DNA from 4 places in the Desulfovibrio legallii genome. Region 2 is predicted to be linked to each of the others. Evidence: riboswitches for the same ligand, from Rfam matches in the RefSeq annotation. Region 2 holds a riboswitch; each other region holds the start of a gene.

Region 1 (5,310 bases), on a different contig from region 2:
GGCTTCAATCTGGATTTTTTTGAAGGCCTTGATGGGGAAGTACACGGGTACATGGAAGGAATTGGTGTAGTAGTCCCTGTCTGTAATGCCGGGGATGCTGCCGTAGCGGGCTTTGTCCAGGGCCACGAAGCGGCCGCTGAGGCTTTCGGCCGGGGTGGCGATGAGGGTGAAGTTGAGGCCGGTTTTTTCCGACTCCTGGTCGCAGCGCTGACGCATGCGGCCGATGATTTTGAGGCCCAGGGCCTGGGCGTCTTCGCTTTCGCCGTGGTGCACGCCCATGAGGGCCTTGAGGGTTTCGGCCAGGCCGATAAAGCCGATGGTGAGGGTGCCGTGCTTAAGCACTTCGCCGATGCTGTCGTCCCAGTCCAGTTTGTCCGAATCGATCCAGATGCCTTCGCCCATGAGGAAGGGGTAGTTGCGGACTTTTTTGGCGCACTGGATTTTGAAGCGGTGCAGCAGTTGGCGGAAGACCAGGTCGATTTTGTCATCCAGCAGGGCGAAGAAGCGGTCCACATCGCCGTGGGCTTCGAGGCCCAGACGGGGCAGGTTGACGGAAGTGAAGCTGAGGTTGCCGCGGCCGCAGGTGGTCTGGCGATTTTTGTCGTGCACGTTGCCGAGCACGCGGGTGCGGCAGCCCATGTAGGCTACTTCGGTGTTGTAGTCGCCCGCTTTGTAGTACTGCAGGTTGTAGGGCGCGTCCAGAAAACTGAAGTTGGGGAAGAGTCGCAGGGCGGAAACCTCCATGGCCAGCTTGAAAAGATCGTAGTTGGGGTCTTGCGGATTATAGTTGACGCCTTCCTTGACCTTGAAGATCTGCACGGGGAAGATGGAGGTTTCGCCGTTGCCGAGGCCCGCCTTGGTGGCCAGCAGCAGGTTTCTGGTGGTCATGCGGCCTTCGGCGGAAACGTCGGTGCCGTAGTTGATGGAACTGAAGGGCACCTGCGCGCCGGCGCGGGAGTTCATGGTGTTGAGGTTGTGGATGAGGGCTTCCATGGCCTGGTAGGTGCGGCGGTCGGTATAGCGCAGGGCCTCTTGTGCGGCGTAGGCGTGGGCCTTGGCCAGCATTTCGGCCTGGTCCGGCGCAGCCGCGGCCATGCGGCGGCCGTAGTCCTCAATGGAGCCCATGCGGGGGCCTTCGCCCAGCCCGGTCTGGAGGGTCTCCACCAGCTCGCGGGCCGCTTCGGCGTCCAGCCCGGCGGCAATGCGCACATAGGCGCGCAGGGCGCGGCTGTATTCCTTGCGAAAGGTTTTGATAATGCCGCCAGCCATGGCAAAGTCGAAGTGGGGCACGCTCTGGCCGCCGTGCATTTCGTTCTGGTTGGCCTGGATGGCGATGCAGGCCAGGGCTGAGTAGCTTTCAATGGAATTGGGCTCGCGCAGGTAGCCGTGCCCTGTGGAAAAGCCGTTTTTGAACAGGGGGATGAGGTCTATCTGGCAGCACGTTTCCGTGAGCATGTAAAAATCTTTGTCATGGATGTGGATATCGCCGTTGATGTGGGCGGCCGAGGCGTCCTTGGGCAGGATGTAGTTGTCGATAAAGAATTTGGAGCCCTCGGAGCCGTACTTGAGCATGGTGCCCATGGCCGTGTCGCCGTCGATATTGGCGTTTTCGCGCTTGATGTCCTCTTTGAGGGCCGGGGAATAGGTCAGCTTTTTATAGATGTCCATGAGATACGTTTCCGCATTGCGGATTTTCGTATGCTCGGCGCGGTAGAGGATGTAGGCCTTGGCGGTTTTGGCGTAGTCGTACTGAATGAGGCTTTCTTCCACCACGTCCTGGATTTCTTCCACATGTTTGAGGTCGCGGTCTTCCAGTTTTTTGCAGACCTTTTCCGTCACGAAAAGCAGGTCCGTGGGGGACATGTCCTCCCCGCCCACGGCCTTGTTGGCTTTGGTAATGGCGTTAAGAATTTTGACCGAATCAAACGGCACTTCCGTGCCGTCACGTTTGATGATGCAGGCGGGCATGCACACGCTCCCAAATGAATGAGCCATGAAAAAAGTCCGGTCCGCATGGTGCGGGCGGGAGGAAGAGCTCCCCGCCGTGACGGCTCTTCTTCGCCTCTGGCAAAGGCCCGTTGCCAGGGGGGATAGTGGGTTGAAAGCAGGTCTTCCGGCTTGCCGGCCGCCCTTCGGCCTTCCCGGAAAAAATCCAGTGGCGCACGAGGAAAGGCGGCGTTTACAGCGGCTTACGGCGGCGGGTCCGCTCCCGCTTTACACGGGATTCCCTATTAAGCTCACGAGCGCTTTCAATGTCTAGAAAGTTTCAAAAGAATACCGTTCTGTCAATGCAGGTCCGCAAAAAAGCCTTCCAAGGCTCAAAGGAACAGTGTTGTTTCTTTGATAATTTTTTTTGCGTCCATAGTCTTGTTCGTTCTTGCACAAAAAACGGGGCGGGTTTGGGGACCGCCCCTGTGTCTGCGGTTGTTTTGGGGCCGCAGGCAAAAATCCTTTTGACAGGGAGCACCATAGCGCGACGGAGCGGGTTTTTCAAGGCTGCGGCATGTGCGGCAAACCCGCGCCCCGCGCCAACTTCTTCAGTAATATATGGGAAATATTTGATTATTTTTTTTGAATCTGGAAGGCGGTGCGTCCGCCAAGGTCTTGTTGGGCGGTCTGTGTATGGGGGCTCTGCAAGCCCGGCGGGCGTTGCGTGGCGGCCGGAAGCAGCCTTCCGGCCCGGTTCCGTTGTACGGGACGGCACTGACCGGCACCGGCGGTGGGGCCGTAAGAGGCGACAGGTCCAAAGGGGTTGGCCAGGGAGGTTGGCCAGAAGGGTTGCGCGAGGGTGGGGGCCGGAAGGGGCCGGTTGCGGCCCCATCCGTTATTTTTGTGCGGCAATGAGGCTACGCGCCCGTGGCGGCCGCTTCGTCCACAACCCAGATCAGGTCGCCGAAGCCTGGCCGGACCATCTGGGCGGGCAGCGTGGGCTGGGCCAGCAGGTTGAGGGCGCGGGAGAGCACGTCGTGTTTTTCGCCGCCCGTAACCAGGAACATGCAGCAGCGGGCATTGTTGATGACCGGCAGGGTCAGGGTGAGCCGGTCGGCCTTGCGTTCCGGCACATACTGGTCAATGACCAGGCGCTTGCGTTCGGCCAGCGCCGGAGAGTTGGGGAAGATGGAGCCCGTGTGCCCGTCTTCGCCCATGCCCAGCAGCATGAAGTCAAAGCGGGGCAGATCCTGCGGGCCCAGGCTGAAGTCCGTGCGCAGCAGCTGTTCGTATTTGCGGGCGGCCTCCACGGGATCTTCTTCGCCGCGCATGCGGAAAAAGTGGGTGGCGGGCACATGCCCCAGCAGTTCGCGGCGGGCCAGGCCATAGTTGCTGTCCTGGTGTTCGGGGCTGACGCAGCGTTCGTCCACCCAGAAGAAGGTCATTTTGTCCCAGGGCAGGCGGTCGGCCCAGTCCCGGCCTGAAAGCAGGCGAAAGAGGGGGATGGGCGTCTGCCCGCCCGAAAGGGCGATTTTGAACACGCCCCGCTCGGCCACGGCTTCTTCGCAGGCTGCGGCCAGAATGTGGGCCGCGCGTTCGGCCATGGCGGCCGGGTCTTTATGGATGTGCACCGTCAGGTGGATGGAACGGCTGAGGCCCGACATGTTGACAGCTCCTTGAAAATTTGATTGTTGCCGGGGGCTTTCCTGCGCGGCGGCGGTAAGGGCCCGGCGCGCCGGGCGGCATGGAGTATGGCACAGAAGCCAGCGGGAGGAAAGTCGCGCTGCCCCGCCTTTAAAAATAAAAGCCGCGTTCCGTCCGCTCCGTCAGGGTGGCCCGCCCCGGTGACGGGCCGGCGTCCTCTCTGCGGCAATGGGGCGACGCGCACCCGCGATCAGCGCAGTTCTTCCTCCTGGTCCGGCAGATCCGTGATATGCAGCACCTCGCCGTTGGCCAGGCCTAAGGTCTTCCAGATAGGCCTGCAGGTCAGTGCGCCCGCCGCGCGCACGTTCTGCCCCGTGGGGCTTGCGGCGTCCAGTTCTATGGTCCAGCGGTGGTCCAGGGCTTCGCCGGGGGGGGTGGGCTGTACGACGTTGCACTGGCGGCGCAGCAGTTCCCGCCCGTCCAGATCCAGCACCGCAGCCTCAAAATTCATGTTGTTGACGCGCGTGGCGCCGTTGTTGCGGGCCCGCAGGTGCAGCACCAGCAGCAGCGTCTTGCCGTCCGAAAGCGTACCCGCCTCGGCCGTGCAGTCCTGAATAGGAAAATCCTGGTAAAAACGCGCGGTAACGGCGGCGTTTTTTTCCTCCACCTTCTTGCGCCGGGCCGCCATGCGTTCCAGCTGCGCGGCGCGGAACTCCCGCACCAGTTGAGCGCTGTTGACAATACGGCGGATTTTCCAGCTCTCCACAGGGGTGCGCTCCAGTTCCATAAGCAGGGTAAACGTGCGGTCCAGCAGAGGGTGGTGCACGGTGGCCCGCACCAGGGCGACGGTATCGCCTGCTGTCTGCAGGCTGCAGCTCGCGGCCAGCTGGGTGTAAAAGTCCTGCGGCAGCACATAGAGCGGCGTTTTCAGCCGCTGGGCCAGGTCCGGAGTTTCCTTTAGGGGCTCTTCCTTGATCCGGGCCTGGCGGAGCAGCGCCGTCTGGATCAGGTCGCTCAGGTCGGTGATCTGTGCCGGCCCCGGCCGCGCGAAGGGATAGCTCTGCGCCGCCACCACGGCCAGCTGGTTGCCCAGAGCGTTGAAATCCACCAGGTTGGCCAGGGCCGACAGGTCTGCCGGGTGCAGGGCGCCCTTTAATTCTTCAAAGGCATGCGCGGCCGTCTGACGGAACTGCCAGTAATTCCAACCGATATAGCCGCCCAGGGCCGTCACCAGCACCGTAAGCGCAATGGTCAGGGGCAGAAGGTGCCGCCGCACAACGGCGGCGGCATCGTGGACAAAAGCCGGAGGCGACAGGTGGGGCAGCTTCATGGTGTGCGCGTCCGGGGGTTGGAGGGCAGGGACGTGCGGGGGCCATATTCCATAACCGGTTCCGGCCTGGGCAGGCGGCCGGGCTTGAGCCGCAAAGGCAGAGGCGTGACGCGGCCGGGCGGGGCCAGGTCCAGGCGGATGACGCCCCAGGCCCCCAGGGGCAGCCAGCGTGGGCCAGAGCCGCGTTGTACGGCCTCGCAGCAGCCCCCTCGCCAGAAGCCGCGCGGCAGGACCAGGGCGCTGCCGCCGTGCAGGCGCCCCGCAGCCAGCCTGCGCATCTGGCGCCACAGCGACCACCAGCAGCGGGCCGTGCCGGGCCAGGGCTGTTTGCGTCCCGTAAGACGGTGCACGGCGTAGGCCGGTGAGGCTGCATTCCAGAAGGTTACGGCCAGCCCGCGGGCCGTGAC
Region 2 (5,310 bases):
ATGCACAATGCGGACCACTGCCGCCGCTGCGGGGCCTGCCCGGTAGGGGCGCTGCTGGACCTGCGCGACGCCTACGGGGTGCGGCTAGCCATTGCCACGGGCGGCACCATTGCCCGGCGCATCGTGGTCCAGGCCCGGCCGCGCTGCATTATTGCCGTGGCCTGCGAACGCGACCTGACCTCCGGCATTCAGGACAGTTACCCTGTCCCTGTGTTTGGCGTGCTTAACGAGCGGCCCCACGGCCCCTGCCTGGACACTTTGGCGCCGCTGGACGCCATTGAGGCCGCCATCAGGCTGTTTCTGGGGCTGGGCCCTGCGCCGGGCCGGATGGTTGCCGGGTCTGTGGCGGCGGCAAGCAGCGCGCCGGGGAGCAAATAATGGGTTTTCCAAAAGGGTTCGGCAAGTTGCGGGTTACGGCCCGCAATGCGGCTTTGCGGACTTTGCTGCTGACGGACGCGGGTATGCCCGTGCAGGCGGCCCTGGATATGGCCTTAGGTGCGGCCCCGCACGCCCCTGCGGGACAGGTTGGCAGTGCAGCCTTTGGCACGGCTTTGGCGGCGCGGGACCGGCATTTGTGCGCAGAACTGGCTTACGGCTGTCTGCGGGCGGAAATCCGCATTGATTATGTGCTGGGACGGGTATTGCCCAGGCCAGGAGGTCTGCCGCGCCCCTTGCGGCACATTTTGGCTTTGGGGGTCTATGGACTGCTGCTGCAGGACAGAACGCCCCCCCACGCCGTGCTGCACGAGGCCGTGGAACAGGCGCGGACCCTGTACGGACCACGGCTGGCCGGTCTGACCAACGGCGCGTTGCGTTCCGTGCAGCGCTTGGGAGAAGCCCCGCGCCATGAGGATTTTTACCGTCAGGGGGCGGCGGACCCGCTGGGCGCGCTGGCCCTGTTCTGCGCGGCTCCGGACTGGCTGGCCCGGCTCTGGGCGCGGGCCTATGGCGAAGCGGACGCGGCCCTGTTGTTGCGGCGTTCCTGCGGCCGCCCCTGGAGTGGACTGCGGGTCAATGCCCGCCGCCCTGAAGGCGCCGCCTTGCTGACGGCCTTGCGCGCCCTGCCCGGCGCGGCGGCCGTGGGCGATTGGGGCGTGGCCTTGGGGCCGGGGGAGCTGCCGGAAAGCGTGATGGATCGGCCGTTAGCCCACTGGCAGGCCCAGGGGGCGCTTTCGTTTCAGTCCGCAGGGTCGCAGCGCGTCCTTGCGGCCTTGGACCTGTACGCGCTGGAGGGCCCGGTGTGGGACATGTGCGCGGGCTACGGCGGCAAAACTGCGGCTTTGCTGGAGCGCGGCGTGGCCGTGGGCCTTTGTACGGACAGCAGCTTCGGGCGACTGCGGGCCCTGCCGGGGCACTGCGCTCGTCTGGGTCTGCACCTGCCGTCCGTGTGCCTGCCGCCCGTGTGCCTAGCGGACGCCGCGCGTCCGCCCCTGGCCCGCTGGCCCGGCTCTGTGCTGCTGGACGCGCCCTGTTCCGGCCTGGGCGTGCTGGCCCGTCGGCCGGACATCCGGCGTCGGGGGCCGGAGCGCCTGGCGGCGCTGACCGCCCTGCAAGGCCGGTTACTGGAGCGGGCAGCTGCCTTGCTGGAGCCTGGCCGCTGCCTGGCCTACATCACCTGCACCCTCAACCCCGACGAAAACGAGGGGGTCGTGGCAGGCCTGTTGCGGCAACATCCCGACCTGCGCCTGGAACAGCGCTGGCAGACCCCTCACGACCATCCTTGGCTGGAAGGCATGTTTGGCGCGCTGCTGCGGCGGCGGGCATAGGGCGAATACTTTGCGGGGGAGGGGACTTTTTTACTAAAAAGCGTCCCCTCCCCCGCACGTCCTTCCTCACAAAAACTTTCCCCTGCCGCAAGGCGGGAGAAAGTTTTTGCAGGGTGCAGAAAGGATTTGTTACTGCTTTCTGGGTTCCTTGGTCAGGTCGTCGGAGGCGCTTTTGGCGTGCTGCACCAGCAGGGCGCGGGCGCCGGGCACCTGGCCCAGACCCTTAAGGTTGGCGGTCACCTTGAAGCCCGCGGCCTTGAGCTGAGAGGCCCAGGAATCGGCTTCGTCTCCGGCCAGGTCGTTGCGGGCATGGTCGCCGGCCACCAGCATGAGCGGCGCGATGACCACAGACTTGACCTTGGCGGCCTTAAGTTCTTTGAGCAGGTCGTCGAAGCTGCGTTCGCCTTCTACTGTGGCCATGAAAACATGTTTGTCCTGGTTGTGGAACAGGGCGCGCACGCCTTCAAAGGTCAGGCCGGCGCGGCCGTGTTCCTGGCCGTGCCCCATGAGGACAAGGGCGGCGTTTTTGCCGCGCAGGGCCTTGGTGTCCTCAAGAATGGCGGAGGCCAAGGCCTGGGCGTCGGCTTCAGATTCAAGCATGGGGCGGCCCAGATAGACGGCCTCAAAACGGCCGGGATTTTTTTGCAGGTCAATGAGCACGGCGCGTTCCAGAGCGGAAAATTCTTCGCCGGCCATGACGTGCAGGGACTGCACGCGCACTACTTTTACGCCGTCTTTGGCGAGTTTGGCGAGGCCGTCGCTGATGCCGCCCACAGGGCGGCCCTGAGCGGCGATTTTTTTGCGGATGATCTGCGAGGTATAGGCCCAGACCACAGGCTGGCCGGGGAAGGCCTGTTTAAACTCCTGGTCCACGGCCTGCATGGCGGGCAGGGCTTCGGGCACGCTGGTGCCGAAGGCCACCAGCAGAACGCCCTGCTGGGGCGCGTCGGCGGCGTGGGGCGCGGCGGGCGCGGCCAGGGCCGCAAGGAGCAGGAGCAGAAGCAGGAACAGACGGGAGCCCGCAAAGGGCGAAAAACGCGGCATGGCAACCTCCTCAATGGCGCGTTGACAGGTTGAAAAAGGGCATAAACGCCCAGCGGGTATTCGGACTTGAGGGGTTGGCCTCGGCTTCGCCTTCACCGCTTGCGCGACTGGCTGTCGCGCGCCTGCCGGGCTGCCCGACGGACGCGAAGAAGCCTTGTACCCTCTTACCGCAGCGCGACTGTTTCCGATTTGCACGGAATTCCCCGCAGCGCAAAACAGACCGTCTTTGCCGAAACATTTCAGCAAGGACGGCGCAATGCCGGGGCGCATGGCGCCGCATAAACGCGCCCGCGCCCGCCTGACGGACGGCCGCGGGCGGCAGCCTTCCGGGCACTACAGGCGTGACTGTTCTTACCGCAGAGGATACTAGGCCGGGGCAAAAGTCAAGGCCGGCGGCCTGCGCTGGAGCCGTTTTTTTGGCTTCCTGTGCCCATTTGCGCGGATTTTCCCTTGTTCTTTTGGTAAAATCCTGCTACTAAGTCAACCTCCCTGGTTGGGGGAAATCATGTTTGGAGGCTGGACATATGGCAGGTTTGGAAACCGGGCACGACAGCGAAATCAATTTCGAAAGCGCCCTTGAAAACTATCTCAATCCCGATTTTGGCGACCTTGAGGAAGGCTCCATCACCAAGGGCGAGATTGTCCGCGTGGACGACGACACGGTGCTGGTGGACGTGAACTTCAAGTCCGAGGGGCAGATCCCCGCGGCAGAGTTCCGCGATCCCGCCGGCAACATGACCGTCAAGGTGGGCGACAAGGTGGACGTCTATGTGGTTCGCAAGAACGAAAACGACGGCACCATCACCCTTTCCTTTGAGAAGGCCAAGCGCATGCAGGTCTTTGACCAGCTCGAGGCCGTGCAGGAGACCAACAAGGTCATCAAAGGCCACATTGTGCGCCGCATCAAGGGCGGCTACACGGTGGATATCGGCGGGGTGGAGGCGTTTTTGCCCGGTTCGCATGTGGACCTGCGCCCGGTGCCCGATATGGACGCCCTGGTCAACCAGGAGTTCGAGTTCCGCGTGCTCAAGATCAACCGTCGCCGCAGCAACGTCATTGTTTCGCGGCGCGTGCTGCTTGAGGAAGAGCGCGACTCCAAGCGGCAGGAGCTGCTGCGCACCCTGGCCGAAGGCCAGATTGTGCAGGGCAAGGCCAAAAACATCACCGAATATGGCGTGTTTGTGGACCTGGGCGGTCTGGACGGCCTGCTGCACATCACGGACATGAGCTGGAAGCGCATCCGCCATCCCAAGGAAATGATCACCATCGGTCAGGATCTGACCCTCAAGGTGCTTTCCTTTGACCGTGAAACCAACAAAGTTTCTCTGGGCCTCAAACAGCTGGTGCCCGATCCGTGGCAGGACATCTCCGCCCGCTTCCCCGAAGGGGCCAAATGCACCGGCAAGGTCACCAATCTGGTGGACTACGGCGCTTTTGTGGAACTGGAGCCCGGCGTGGAAGGCCTGGTGCACATCTCTGAAATGTCCTGGACGCGCAAGCTGCGTCATCCTTCCCAGATGGTCCACACCGGCGACGAGGTGGACGTGGTCATTCTGGGCGTGGACGGCGACAAAAAACGCATCAGCCTCGGCATGAAGCAGGTGCGGCCCAACCCCTGGGAACTGGTGGCCGAAAAGTACCCCGAAGGCACCATCCTTGAGGGCGTCATCAAGAACATTACCGAATTCGGCATGTTCATCGGCATTGAGGACGGCATCGACGGCCTCATCCACGTTTCCGACATTTCCTGGACCAAAAAGGTGCGCCACCCCAACGAGCTGTACAAGGTGGGCGACACCGTGCAGGCCAAGGTGCTGACCGTGGATCAGGAAAACGAAAAGTTCACCCTGGGCGTCAAGCAGCTGGTGGACGACCCCTGGGGCCATGTGCCCAACACCTACCCTGTGGGCTGCACGGTCAAGGGCATTGTGACCAACATCACCGACTTCGGCCTGTTTGTGGAGGTTGAAGAAGGCATTGAAGGCTTGGTGCACGTTTCCGAGCTTTCCAGCAAAAAAGTCAAGTCGCCTGCTGAAATGTACAAGGAAGGCCAGGAAATTCAGGCCAAGGTCATCCATGTGAGCGCCGAAGAGCGCCGCCTGGGGCTTTCCATTAAGCAGATCAAGGACGAGGACGACCGTCGCAAGCCCAAGGAATTCCATTCCGGACCGCAGGAAGCGGGCCAGAGCCTGGGCGATCTGCTCAAGCAGAAGTTTGAAGAAAGCGAAAACAACAGCTAGACCGCAGCGGCGCGCCACCGGCGTGCCACCGGTGCAGAACATATCCAAGAGGCGCGCCACCGGCGCGCCTCTTGGCATACCCCCCTTTCTTCATCTTTTTTCCCGCCCCGCGCGCCCCGCGCGCCCGTCGCAACTACAGCCAACGCCGCAGGAGGTCTGCATGTCCCCCCACACCATCGGTTCCCGCATCAGGGTTTTTCGTGAAGAACGCGAGATGGACCTGCCCACCCTGGCCCAGCATACGGGCTTGGCCGAAGCGT
Region 3 (5,310 bases), on a different contig from region 2:
GGACCGCGGCCAAAGAAAAATATTTCATACCCGAAAGTCTCCGCAAAAAGTTGCGCCGCCCGCGTGACCACGCCAGTACGCCCGCCAGGCGGCCCCGTATGGCGCTTCCGCGCGCCCGGCCCTTGCGGCCAGGGCAATTTTCAGGCAAAAACAGGCGTGTCCCTTTTTTTGAACATAGCGCACCAGCACTGACCAACGCAAGACCGTAAGGAGGAGGCATGAGCATTTCCATCCCGGCGCGGGAACCTTCGGGCGGTGCCCGATGAACGTCTTTCAGGACATTCTGGCGGCGGGCGAAGTCTGGATGCAGGCCCTGCGCCAATTGCTGGCGGGGCATCCCCTGGTGCAGTCCGGCCTGGATGCCGTTGCCCTGGCGGCGGCCCTGACGGCCCTGGCGGCCTTTGCGGGCCTGGGTGTGATTTCCGGCACGGCGCGCCTGCTGGCGGTTACGCGGCGGCGCGCGTCCTATGAAAAATGCGCCCGGCAGCTGGCCCTGCTGGCCCTGGCGCTGGGCTGGCCCCTGCTGGTGGGCGGCCGCATCTGGCTTTTTTTTGCCCACGATTCCTACACGCCCGACTCCCTGCCCGCCTTTATGGCGGAAATGGCCTGGATTCTGCTGGGGCTGTCCGTACTGGTAAGCAGCCTCTACTTCTCGCTCTGGAAGTTTCTGCCCAAGCTGCCCGTGCTCCACGCGGCCCTGGGCATTATCAGCGGTCTGCAGGGTTGGTTCGCCCTGGCAGCCACCCTGGCGGCCGCACGCCTGCAGGCGGCTTTTGTGCGGCCCGACGCGGCCAGCCTTACCCTGGGCGATATTTTTCTGCCGGGCTGGTTCTCCCCCTTCTGGTGCGCCTTGTATGCCAGCCTGCCCCTGATCCTGGGCCTGGCCGGCGGGGCGGGCGCGCTTTGGCTCGCCCTGCGCCGCCGGCGCGATGACTTTGGCCGGGACCACTACAATGTCATGATCCCCTGGTGCGCCGTGTGGGCCCGCCACGCCTGGGCGCTGTTCTGGCTTTTCCTGCTTTTTGCCGCCGGACTGACCATACAGGCGCACCGGCAGACCGGGGCCTTCACCACCCTGGACGCCCTGTGGGAAAGCGGCCGTCTGCTGCTCTGGCTCGCGCCCGCGGCGCTCTGGACCGTGGTCAGCCGCAGCGCCGCGCCCCTGCGCCACAAGCCCACGCTGATCCTGGCCCTGCTGCTGGCCATGACCTGCCTGCCCTTCTACTTTTTTACGGGCATCACCGCCATCACTCTGGTCCGGCCCTGATCCGGAAACGTCGGGCCCCCGGCCGAAGGGATAGGGAAGCGCCGCGCCCACGGCATTGACAGCCCCCTGCCCCGCGCCTACAGTGACCACGGTTACGGTAGCCGGGTTTTGCCCGGCTTGAAAAGGGAATCCCGTGCAAAACGGGAGCGGACCCGCCGCCGTAAGGCCCGTATACCGCGCTTCTTCATGTGCCACTGGCAACGGGAAGGCCGAAGCGCGGGGGCCAAGCCGGAAGACCTGCCGTAGCCCGGACCGTGCCGTACGTCACGGCCCGGTGGGCGGCGCAGGCCGCCGCGGCAACGGGTTTTTGCCGGCAGGAAAGAGGAAATACGGGCCTCTTCCCTCTGCGTGCGCGCGGACGGAAGAGGCTTTTTTTATGACCGCACGGGCGGCCTTCAGAGCAGCGCCATGACCGCACGGCACACATCCTCCGTACCTTCCGCCAAACACCGCCTCCGCTGGACGGCCTTTGCCCTCCTGACGGGCCTCTGGCTTTGTTCCCTGCCCTTGGCCTGCCTGCCGGGGCCCGCCCCCTATGCGGCGCGGGAAGTGCTGTCCGCCTTGGCGGGCGCGCTGGGGCTCGGCCCCTTGCCCCCCGACAGCGCCCTCAACCTGGTGGTGGGCGACATCCGCCTGGCGCGGGTGGTGCTGGCAGCCCTCTGCGGCGGGGCTCTGGCTGTGGCCGGCGTGGCCCTGCAGGGAGTGTTGCGCAATCCCCTGGCCGACCCCTTTACCCTGGGGGTTTCCGCCGGGGCGGCCTTCGGGGCCAGCCTGGCCATCGCCCTGGGCGGCCGACTGACGGATTTTTTCCCCGCCCTGGGGCCACACCCGGCGGCCCTGGTGGCTCCGGCGGCCTTGGCCGGCGCGCTTCTGGCCCTGGCCGGAGCGCTCTGGCTGGGACGTGGACGCGGGGGCTGGCGCAAAGAAAGCGTAGTGCTGGCGGGCATTGCCGTGGCCGCCTTTCTGGGCGCGCTGGTGGCCCTGGTCAAGGCCCTTAATGAGGAATCCGTCACCAGCATCGTCTTCTGGATTATGGGTTCCCTGCAAGGTCGGGGCTGGGACAGCCTGCCCTTGCTGCTCGCCACCCTGCTGCCGGGCCTGCTGGCCGTCGGCCTGGGCTGGAGGGCGCTGGACGTGCTGGCGCTCGGCGACGAGCAGGCCGCGCAGCTGGGTCTGGCCGTGGCCCGCGCGCGCTTCTGGCTTTTGGCCGGAGCCAGCTGCATGACGGCGGGCTGCGTGGCCGTGGCCGGAGTTATCGGTTTTGTGGGCCTGGTGGTGCCGCATGTGCTGCGGCTTTTGCTGGGCGGCGGGCACGGCCCGCTGCTGGTCGGAGCCTTTCTGGGCGGCGGCGTGCTGCTGGTCTGGGCCGACGTGCTGGCCCGCTGCGTGCTGGACGGCGGGCAGGAACTGCCCGTGGGCGTGGTCACGGCCCTGCTGGGCGGGCCCTTTTTCGCCCTGCTGGTGCGGGGGCGCTGATGTACGGCCCCACTGCCCCCGCGCGGGACGCCGCCGGAGACGCCCTGCGCCGTGACGCCCAGGACGCCCCCCTGCTGGCCGTGACGGATCTTGTGGCGGGCTACGGCCGCCGTCCTGTGCTGCAGGGCCTGACCTTTTGCCTGCGGGCCGGAGAATGCGCGGCCCTGCTGGGTCCCAACGGCAGCGGCAAGACCACGCTGCTGCGCGCGCTTTCAGGCGTGCTGGCCCCCTGGAGCGGGGAGGTGCGTCTGGCCGACCGGCCCCTGGCAAGCCTGCGGCCCCGGGAACGGGCCCGGCGGGTGGCCGTGGTGCCGCAGCGCGGCCCTTGCCCGGAGGATCTGACGGCACGGGAAATGGTCCTCCTGGGGCGCTACGCCCATCTTTCCCCCTGGGGCTGGTATGGCCCCGGGGACCACAGGGCTGCGGACTGCGCCCTGGCCGCCACGGACACGACAGGGCTGGCCCACCGCCGGCTGCATGAGCTTTCTGGCGGCGAACTGCAAAGGGTGCTGTTGGCCAGAGCCCTGGCGCAGGAAAGCCCTCTGCTGCTGCTGGACGAGCTGGCCGCCGGTCTGGACCTGGCCCGCATGACCGGACTGTTTGACTTGCTGGAACGCCGCCGCGCCGCCGGAGCCTGCGTGCTCATGGCCGTGCACGACTGCAACCTGGCCGCCCTGTACGCCACGCGGCTGCTGGGCCTGCGGGAAGGCCGCCTAGCCTTTGACGGCCCCGTGCGGCAGGTTTTTACCGAGGAGAACCTCAGTGCGCTGTACCAAACGCCCGTTACCGTGCTGCCCCACCCCCTGTGGGGCCTGCCCCAGGCCCTGTCCGCCCGCGCACGCGGGCCGTGGGCCGCGCCCCACGCCGCCGCCCCTGCTGCGGCCGCATCTGTTGACACTGCTCCTGCCGGCAGCGCTGCTGACGCTTCTGCTCTGCGCTCCCACCGGCCCGGCCCTGGCGGCGGACGCGACCCCCACGCCACAAACGTCCCCGGCAACAACACCCGCTTCGCCAAAAACTGAAGTCGGCACAACGGCCGCCGCGCCCATTGAGATTACGGACCACACGGGCCATGTGCTGCGCCTGGAGCATCCGGCCCGGCGCATCATCGCCCTGTACGGGGCGTACAACGAACTGCTGCTGGCCCTGGGCGCGGGCGACCGCATTGTGGCCCGCACCGCGGCCGACGCCGCCCTGCCGGAGCTGGCGGCCCTGCCGGCCATCGGCACACACATGCGCCCCAATGCCGAACTTGTTCTGACGCAGAAGCCGGATCTGGTGCTGCAGATGTCCGGGCGGGAAGAGGCGCAGGTCTTTACGGAAAACCTCCGCAGCCTGGGCCTGCCCGTGCTTACCTTTCAGATGGATTCCTTTGCAGACATGCTTGCGGTGACGCAGGCCCTGGGCCGCCTTACGGGCCTGGAAGACCGGGCCGCCGCCCTGGTGCGCGGCTGGCGGGCGCGGCTGGAGGCCTTGCGCCGGTCCACGGCCGGGCGTGCGCCGCTGCGGGTGTTCTACGAGGTGCGCTATCCCAACCTGCTGGGCGCGGGGCAAAAGGGCATTACCAACGAAATCATCGCCTGCGCGGGAGGCGAAAACGTCCTGCACGAGGCCAAAAAACTGGTCCGCTGCAATGAAGAAACCCTCATCGCGGCAGATCCGGACGTCTATCTTGTACAGCGCGGCCCCATGAATCCGGACCCGGAACCTCCGGCTCGTCGACCGCACTTCGCGGGCCTGCGCGCCGTGCGTGAAGGCCGGGTGCTGCTGGTGGACGAAGCCCGCTACGCCAGGCCCGGCCCCCGCGCCGTGGACGCGGCGGAAGAACTGGCGCACTGGCTGCACGCCGCCCCCCGGCCCTGAAGGCCGCAACATTTCTACCATACATGACGGAATATTACATGACCGGAACCCTTTACGGCCTGGGCGTGGGCCCCGGCGCACCGGATTTGCTAACCCTGCGGGCCGTTAACGTGCTGCGCAACGTGGACGTTATTCTGGCCGCGGCCTCGCCGCGCAACGACTATTCCGCCGCGCTGGAAACCGCCCGCCCCCATCTGCGGCCCGACGTGCGCCTGCTGCGGCTGGAATTTCCCATGACCCGCGACGCGGCCGCGTTGCGCACAGCCTGGGAAACCGCCGCCCGCACCACCAGAGACGTGCTGGAAAGCGGCGCGGACGCGGCCTTTCTGACCATCGGCGACCCCCTGGTTTACAGCACTTTCGGCTATCTGCTGCGCACCCTGCGGACGCTGGCCCCGCACCTGCCCGTGGAGATTGTGCCCGGCGTCACCTCCATCCAGGCCGCCGCCGCCCGCGCGCAAGTGGTGCTCTGCGAAAATGGCGAAACCCTGCGCCTCATCCCCGGCATCAACCGCCAGGACGACCTGACGGCGGCCCTCAAGGACGCGGACACGGCGGTGATCCTCAAGGCCTACCGCAACCTGCCAGCCATCCGCGAGGCCCTGCGCCGCACAGGCCGCCTGAAGGACTGTGTGCTGGCCAGCCTGGTGGAACGGCCGGGCGAACACATCCGCACCGGCCTGCCGGAAAATGACGCCACCCCG
Region 4 (5,310 bases), on a different contig from region 2:
GATGCGTTTCGGGTTTTTTTCTACGTACAGCGCAGCCCTGAAAGGCTTGGGCGGAGAGGATGCAGGCCCCTTGGGGCCGCCGGCGTGGCGGTTTGGGCCTGCGTGCCGGGGAAGGGCTGCGCAGAGCGCATCTGGCGGCTGTTCTGAAAAAATCCGGCTTCCGACTGGGGAGGCGGCAAAAAAATTTGGACCTGCCCCACAGCAACGCTTGTGGCGTATCTGTAGAGGGAAGAAGCGTAAAAAAGACGTCCCGCCACAGGCCGGGTAGGACGGCATGGGGCGGGACGTGGTGTTCTTCGGCACGCTTGTCTGAAACAAACGACATAAATGTCGATTTTAACAGAGCTGTACGGCCGGGAAAGGGCTGCTTTGTTATTTTATTGATTTATATCAACATAGTATAGAAGATATAATTCTTTACGGAACGGTAGTTTTTCTGAGCCCGCGGGGCTTCAACCCAGTTCCGCCCGCACTTGCCGCGCGGCGGCCACCATGTGCTGCAGGGCGGGCCAGGCTTCTTCCCAGCGGCGGGTCTTGAGCCCGCAATCCGGATTGCCCCAGAGCCGCTCTTTGGGGATGTGGCGCAGGGCAAGACGCAGCAGACCAGCTATTTCTTCCGTGTCTGGCACGCGCGGGCTGTGGATGTCGTACACGCCAGGGCCCACCTGGTTTCTGTAGTCGTAGCGGGCAAAGGCGTCCAGCAGTTCCATGCCGCTGCGGCTGGATTCGATGCTGATGACGTCCGCATCCATGCGGGCAATGGCCGGCAAAATGGCGTTGAACTCGCTGTAGCACATGTGACTGTGGATCTGGGTGGCCGGGGCCGCGCCGCACGAAGCCAGCAGAAAGGCGTCCACGGCCCATTGCAGGTAGACTGCGGCGTCGGCGCTGTTGCCGGGCATGCCTTCCCGCAAGGCGGCCTCGTCGATCTGGATGATTCGGATGCCCGCCGCCTCCAGGTCGGCCACCTCGTCGCGCAGGGCCAGGGCTATCTGGCGGCAGACCTGGTCACGGGGCAGGTCGTCGCGCACAAAACTCCAGCACAGAATGGTCACGGGGCCGGTGAGCATGCCCTTCATGGGCTTGCTGGTCAGGGACTGGGCGTAGGTGGACCAGCTCACAGTCATGGGAGCCTTGCGGTAGATGTCGCCGTAGATAACCGGCGGTTTAACGCAGCGGCTGCCGTAGCTCTGCACCCAGCCGTTCTGGGTAAAGCAGAAGCCCCCTAACTGTTGGCCGAAGTATTCCACCATGTCGTTGCGTTCCGCCTCGCCGTGCACCAGCACGTCCAGGCCCAGTTCTTCCTGTTTGCGGATGCAGTGGGCGATTTCGGCGCGGATGGCGGCCTCGTAAGCCTCTGGGTTTATTTCTCCCCGTTTCCAGGCCCGGCGCGTCTGGCGGATAGCGGCAGTCTGCGGAAAGGATCCGATGGTGGTGGTGGGCAGAAGGGGCAGCCTGAGCCAGGCCGCCTGCGCCGCGCGGCGTTCCGGTGCGGGCGCGGCCCGGCGCAGCATGTCCGGAGTCACGGCGGCGGCCCGTTCCCGCACGGCGGGCAATACGGCTTCGGGATGTGCCCGCCATTGCCGCAGCACGGCGGCGTTGGCCGCCAGCAGATCTGCGCCCCGGCCCAAGGCCACGGCTTTAAGCTCAGAAAGTTCCGTGCACTTCTGCACAGCAAAGGCCAGCCGGTCGCGCACCTGCGGGGGCAGAGCCGTTTCGTCCGTGGCGTCCACGGGGCAGTGCAGCAGTGAGCAGGAGGAGCCCAGCAGCACGCGCTCCGGTCCCAAGGCGCTTGCGACCCGTTCCAGCGGGGCGGCGGCGCGGGCGTAATCGGTCTTCCAGATGTTGCGGCCGTCCACCAGGCCTAGGGAGAGGGTCATGTTTTCGGGCAGGCCGGCCAGCACGGGTTCCAGCTGGCCGGGGCCGCGCGTCAGGTCCAGGTGCAGGGCGGCGCAGCCGCTGCCCAGGGCCAGGGGCAGGTGGCGGGTCAGGGGGCCGAAGTAGGTGGTCAGCAGGATTTTGTCCGGCGCGGCGGTGTTGAGTGCGGCGTAGGCGTTCTTGAAAAGATCGGCGGCGCGTGCGGGCAGAAGTTCCGTGCAGAGCACGGGTTCCTCCACCTGGATCAAGGGGCAGAGCGGGGCCAGTTGCCGCAGCAGCGCCGCATAGACGGGCAAAATGCGTTCCAGCAGGGCCCAGGGGTCCGTGCCCTGCCGTGCCTTGCCCAAAGCCAGCCAGGTAAAGGGGCCGATAAGGGCCGCCTTGGGCGTGAAACCCAGCGCGCGGGCCCGGCGCACGGATTCCAGCACGGGGTGCGCGCCCGGCGTCCAGGGGGTATCAGCTTCCAGTTCCGGGGTCAGGTAGTGGTAGTTGGTGTCAAACCACTTGGTCATTTCCAGAGCCGGAAGGTTGCGTCCCGCGTGGCCGCGCGCCAGGGCGAAGTAGCGGTCCAAGGGCGCGTCCTCCGCGCAGGGCGCAAAGCGGGCGGGCAGGGCGCCGAGCATGAGGGTCGTGTCCAGCATGCGGTCATAGAACGAAAAATCGCCGCAGACTACCATATCCAGCCCGGCGGCCTGCTGGATGCCCCAATGGCGGGCTTCCAGGTCGCGACGTACGGCGTCAAGGGCTGCGGCGTCCGACTGGCCTTGCCAGAAGGATTCCAGGGCGCGTTTGAGTTCACGCGCTTTGCCGATGGAGGGAAAACCGAGGATGTGGGTTCGCATGGAAGATCCTTTCAGACTTGCGGCGGGGGCCGTGCGGCCCACGCGGCGGTGAAAGGCAGTCCACGTCACGCAGACCCGCGAAAAACCCTTTTCGCGGGTGGGGGCTCGTGCCTGTACGCGAGACAGTGCTGCCGCGCCGCCGGGGCGCGACAAGCCCAGGCGGCCATGTGACAAGGCGTCTCCTGGCTTCCGGCCCCGGCGCACGGCATTTGGCCGTGCGCATTCCGCGCGGGTGACGCCGAGGGCGCCGCGTGCGCGGAAGCGTCGCTCCTTCCCGCCGGCAGGCAGCAGTGGCGCGGCGCGGGGTGTGCCGGTTACAGTGGCGCGCCCGCAACGGATTTGCACCGTTTTCCGTTTCTTATCACAATATCCGGATAAATTGATATAGTTTTGGCGCGCTGTTGTCAAGCGTGATCTGCCCCGACGCAGCGTTTGTCCGGGGCGGCGAGAGCAGTTAGCGAATGAAATGAGCTAACTGCTCTGCAAGGATTTTCTTGAAAATCCTTGCCACGAAATGCGAGAAGGCTGGCTTTTGCCTGCCGTAAGCGAGCATTTCAAGTGTTAAATGCTCTAGCTGGGGTCGCAGAATCGGGCGGGGTTTTGGCAGGGGCTGCGCGTGGGCGCTGCCGGTTGGCCCTCGTGGGGCGAGTCCGACTCTGGCAAAGGCGTCAGTCCTGCCGGGTCAGGTGGTAGACTTTGGGCACCATGTACATGAGGCTCATGAGCCGGCGGGCGGGTTCGTAGCGGGTGGCCACCACCACCGTGCCCAGGTTCCAGAGCTGGGCGTCCTCCCCTTCGCTGGCCGAGGGCTGTCCCATGCGTTGGCTGACCATGCTGACAATCTGTCTGGCGGTTTTTTTGTTGGGGGCCAGGTAGTCCAGCTCCAGAAAACCCAGGGGGGCCGGGTCGCCGGGGCCGTAGCATACGGCCAGCTGCGACGCGCCGGGGGCCACCCGTTCGGCGGCGTAGATATCGCAGATATGGGCGTCGTCTTCGCGTTTGGGTGTTGCGCCCGCGCGGCGCAGGGCGTCGCGTACGGTCGGGCGGTCTGTGGCGTCCAGGCGCAGGCCAAAAAGTACGGCGGCCGGGCGCGCAGGCTCTTCAGCGGCCATTTCCTCCAGGGCGCGCACGGCCCCGGCCTCGCCCTGCATGGCTGCGGCGTAGAGCAGGAGGGTGGCCCGCATACGGTTTTGGGGCACCCCCAGCCCCGCGCGATAGAACTGACCGAGTCGGGAAAGGGCCTCGGTCTGCTGCTGGGCCGCCGCCCGGCTGTACCAGGCTGCGGCAGCCTTGAGGTCTTTGGGCACGCCGCGTCCCAGTTCGTAAAGCATGCCCAGATTGTACTGGGCCACGGGCTGGCCCTTGCGGGCGGCCAGGTCAAACCAGCGGGCGGCTTCTTCGGGATTGGCGGGAATGCCCCGCCCCTGTTCCAGCACGCGACCGTAGTTGCTCATGCCTGCGGGATCGCCGGTTTTGGCGGACTGCGCAAACCAGTGCAGGGCGCGGCCTGTATCCGGTTCCACTCCCTGTCCCTGATCGTAGAGGACGCCAAGATTGTTCATGGCCAGACCGTCGCCGGCGGCGGCCAGATTTTCCCAGATGCGGCGGGCCGTGGCGTAGTCGCCTTCGGCATAGGCCTGTACGGCCTTTTGGGCTGGGGTGGCGGGGGCCTCTTTGGGTTCTTTGACCTGAGCGCCCGCGCCCACGGCTCCCGCTGTGCCCGCGGCGGCAGCGGCGGCTTTGTTCTGCTTTCGTCCCTGGGAGCGCTTTTTGGTGCCCTTGGGTCTTGTGGGCTGGGTCGGGGTTTGCAGGGCCACGGCGCGGGGCGCAGTGGGGCCGGATACGGCGGCCGGGGCTGTCTGACCGGGCGCGTCGGGAGCCGTGGGCGTGGCGACGTTTGCCCTTTGCGGCGTGGCGGGAGCGCCAGGGGCGGCGGTTGCGGGCGCGCGGGGCGCGGGCACGGCCGGGGAGGCCAGTGTGGGCTGGGCGACAGCGGGCGCGGTCAGCGCCGGAGCGGCGTGCGGGGTCATGACCAGGGCGGCGGTCAGGGCAACGGTCAAGACCAGAGCCGTAACCGGCAGGTGGTCCTTCGTAGCGTGATGGAGCAACCGCATGGCGTGTCTCTAGCGCCGTTTGGGGCAGTCAGAACGCATAAAGTCCACCTCGGGCCGGTCCGTAAGGCGAGGGTCCGGCACCAGAGCATGGCCGCGCCAGTCGCGGATGACGGCGTTGATCTTGTCCATATCCACATAGGCCAGCAGGCTGGACCAGCGATCGGCCATATCCCGCAGAATGCGGGCGTAGACCACCTCGCCGCCGTGGAAGCCGTCCACAAATTCGCAGTCCGTGGCGGCAAAGGTGCGCGGGTCTGTAAAGTCCATGACTTCGATGCCGCGGGCCAGCAGGGCGTCGCGCAGGCGGAAAAGGTGGGGGTAATCCTCCTCGCGGGCGCGCAGGGCGTCCAGAGCCGTTATCGAGAGGGGCGCGATGAAGACGTAGGTGGCGATGCCGCGGGCTTTGAGCCGGCAGTAGATTTCGGCAAAGGCGTCCAGATGGGCCGTGCTGATGCCGCCCACATCGCGGCTGTCCT

The links. Region 2 has a riboswitch for cobalamin ahead of EB812_RS04030 (sirohydrochlorin cobaltochelatase). Riboswitches for the same ligand answer to the same signal wherever they lie in the genome.
Region 1: linked by a shared signal. The riboswitch ahead of EB812_RS08480 (anaerobic ribonucleoside triphosphate reductase) and the one ahead of EB812_RS04030 (sirohydrochlorin cobaltochelatase) in region 2 are both predicted to bind cobalamin.
Region 3: linked by a shared signal. The riboswitch ahead of EB812_RS08255 (FecCD family ABC transporter permease) and the one ahead of EB812_RS04030 (sirohydrochlorin cobaltochelatase) in region 2 are both predicted to bind cobalamin.
Region 4: linked by a shared signal. The riboswitch ahead of metE (5-methyltetrahydropteroyltriglutamate--homocysteine S-methyltransferase) and the one ahead of EB812_RS04030 (sirohydrochlorin cobaltochelatase) in region 2 are both predicted to bind cobalamin.

What each region holds. Positions count from the first base shown of each region.
Region 1 covers NZ_SIXC01000009.1:74,786-80,095, reverse strand. Annotated here, with positions in the region: gene EB812_RS08480 (anaerobic ribonucleoside triphosphate reductase) at 1-1,995, opposite strand, end outside; cobalamin riboswitch at 2,087-2,266, opposite strand; gene pgl (6-phosphogluconolactonase) at 2,847-3,593, opposite strand; gene EB812_RS08470 (YfgM family protein) at 3,824-4,903, opposite strand; gene EB812_RS08465 (class I SAM-dependent methyltransferase) at 4,900-5,310, opposite strand, start outside.
Region 2 covers NZ_SIXC01000004.1:88,896-94,205, forward strand. Annotated here, with positions in the region: gene EB812_RS04020 (DUF116 domain-containing protein) at 1-378, shown strand, start outside; gene EB812_RS04025 (RsmB/NOP family class I SAM-dependent RNA methyltransferase) at 378-1,766, shown strand; gene EB812_RS04030 (sirohydrochlorin cobaltochelatase) at 1,896-2,810, opposite strand; cobalamin riboswitch at 2,845-3,046, opposite strand; gene EB812_RS04035 (30S ribosomal protein S1) at 3,335-5,050, shown strand; gene EB812_RS04040 (helix-turn-helix domain-containing protein) at 5,211-5,310, shown strand, end outside.
Region 3 covers NZ_SIXC01000009.1:17,713-23,022, forward strand. Annotated here, with positions in the region: gene ybgF (tol-pal system protein YbgF) at 1-28, opposite strand, end outside; gene EB812_RS08250 (hypothetical protein) at 263-1,267, shown strand; cobalamin riboswitch at 1,346-1,526, shown strand; gene EB812_RS08255 (FecCD family ABC transporter permease) at 1,676-2,743, shown strand; gene EB812_RS08260 (ABC transporter ATP-binding protein) at 2,743-3,765, shown strand; gene EB812_RS08265 (ABC transporter substrate-binding protein) at 3,818-4,606, shown strand; gene cobI (precorrin-2 C(20)-methyltransferase) at 4,645-5,310, shown strand, end outside.
Region 4 covers NZ_SIXC01000009.1:100,941-106,250, reverse strand. Annotated here, with positions in the region: gene metE (5-methyltetrahydropteroyltriglutamate--homocysteine S-methyltransferase) at 453-2,720, opposite strand; cobalamin riboswitch at 2,877-3,110, opposite strand; gene EB812_RS08565 (tetratricopeptide repeat protein) at 3,389-4,834, opposite strand; gene EB812_RS08560 (hypothetical protein) at 4,844-5,310, opposite strand, start outside.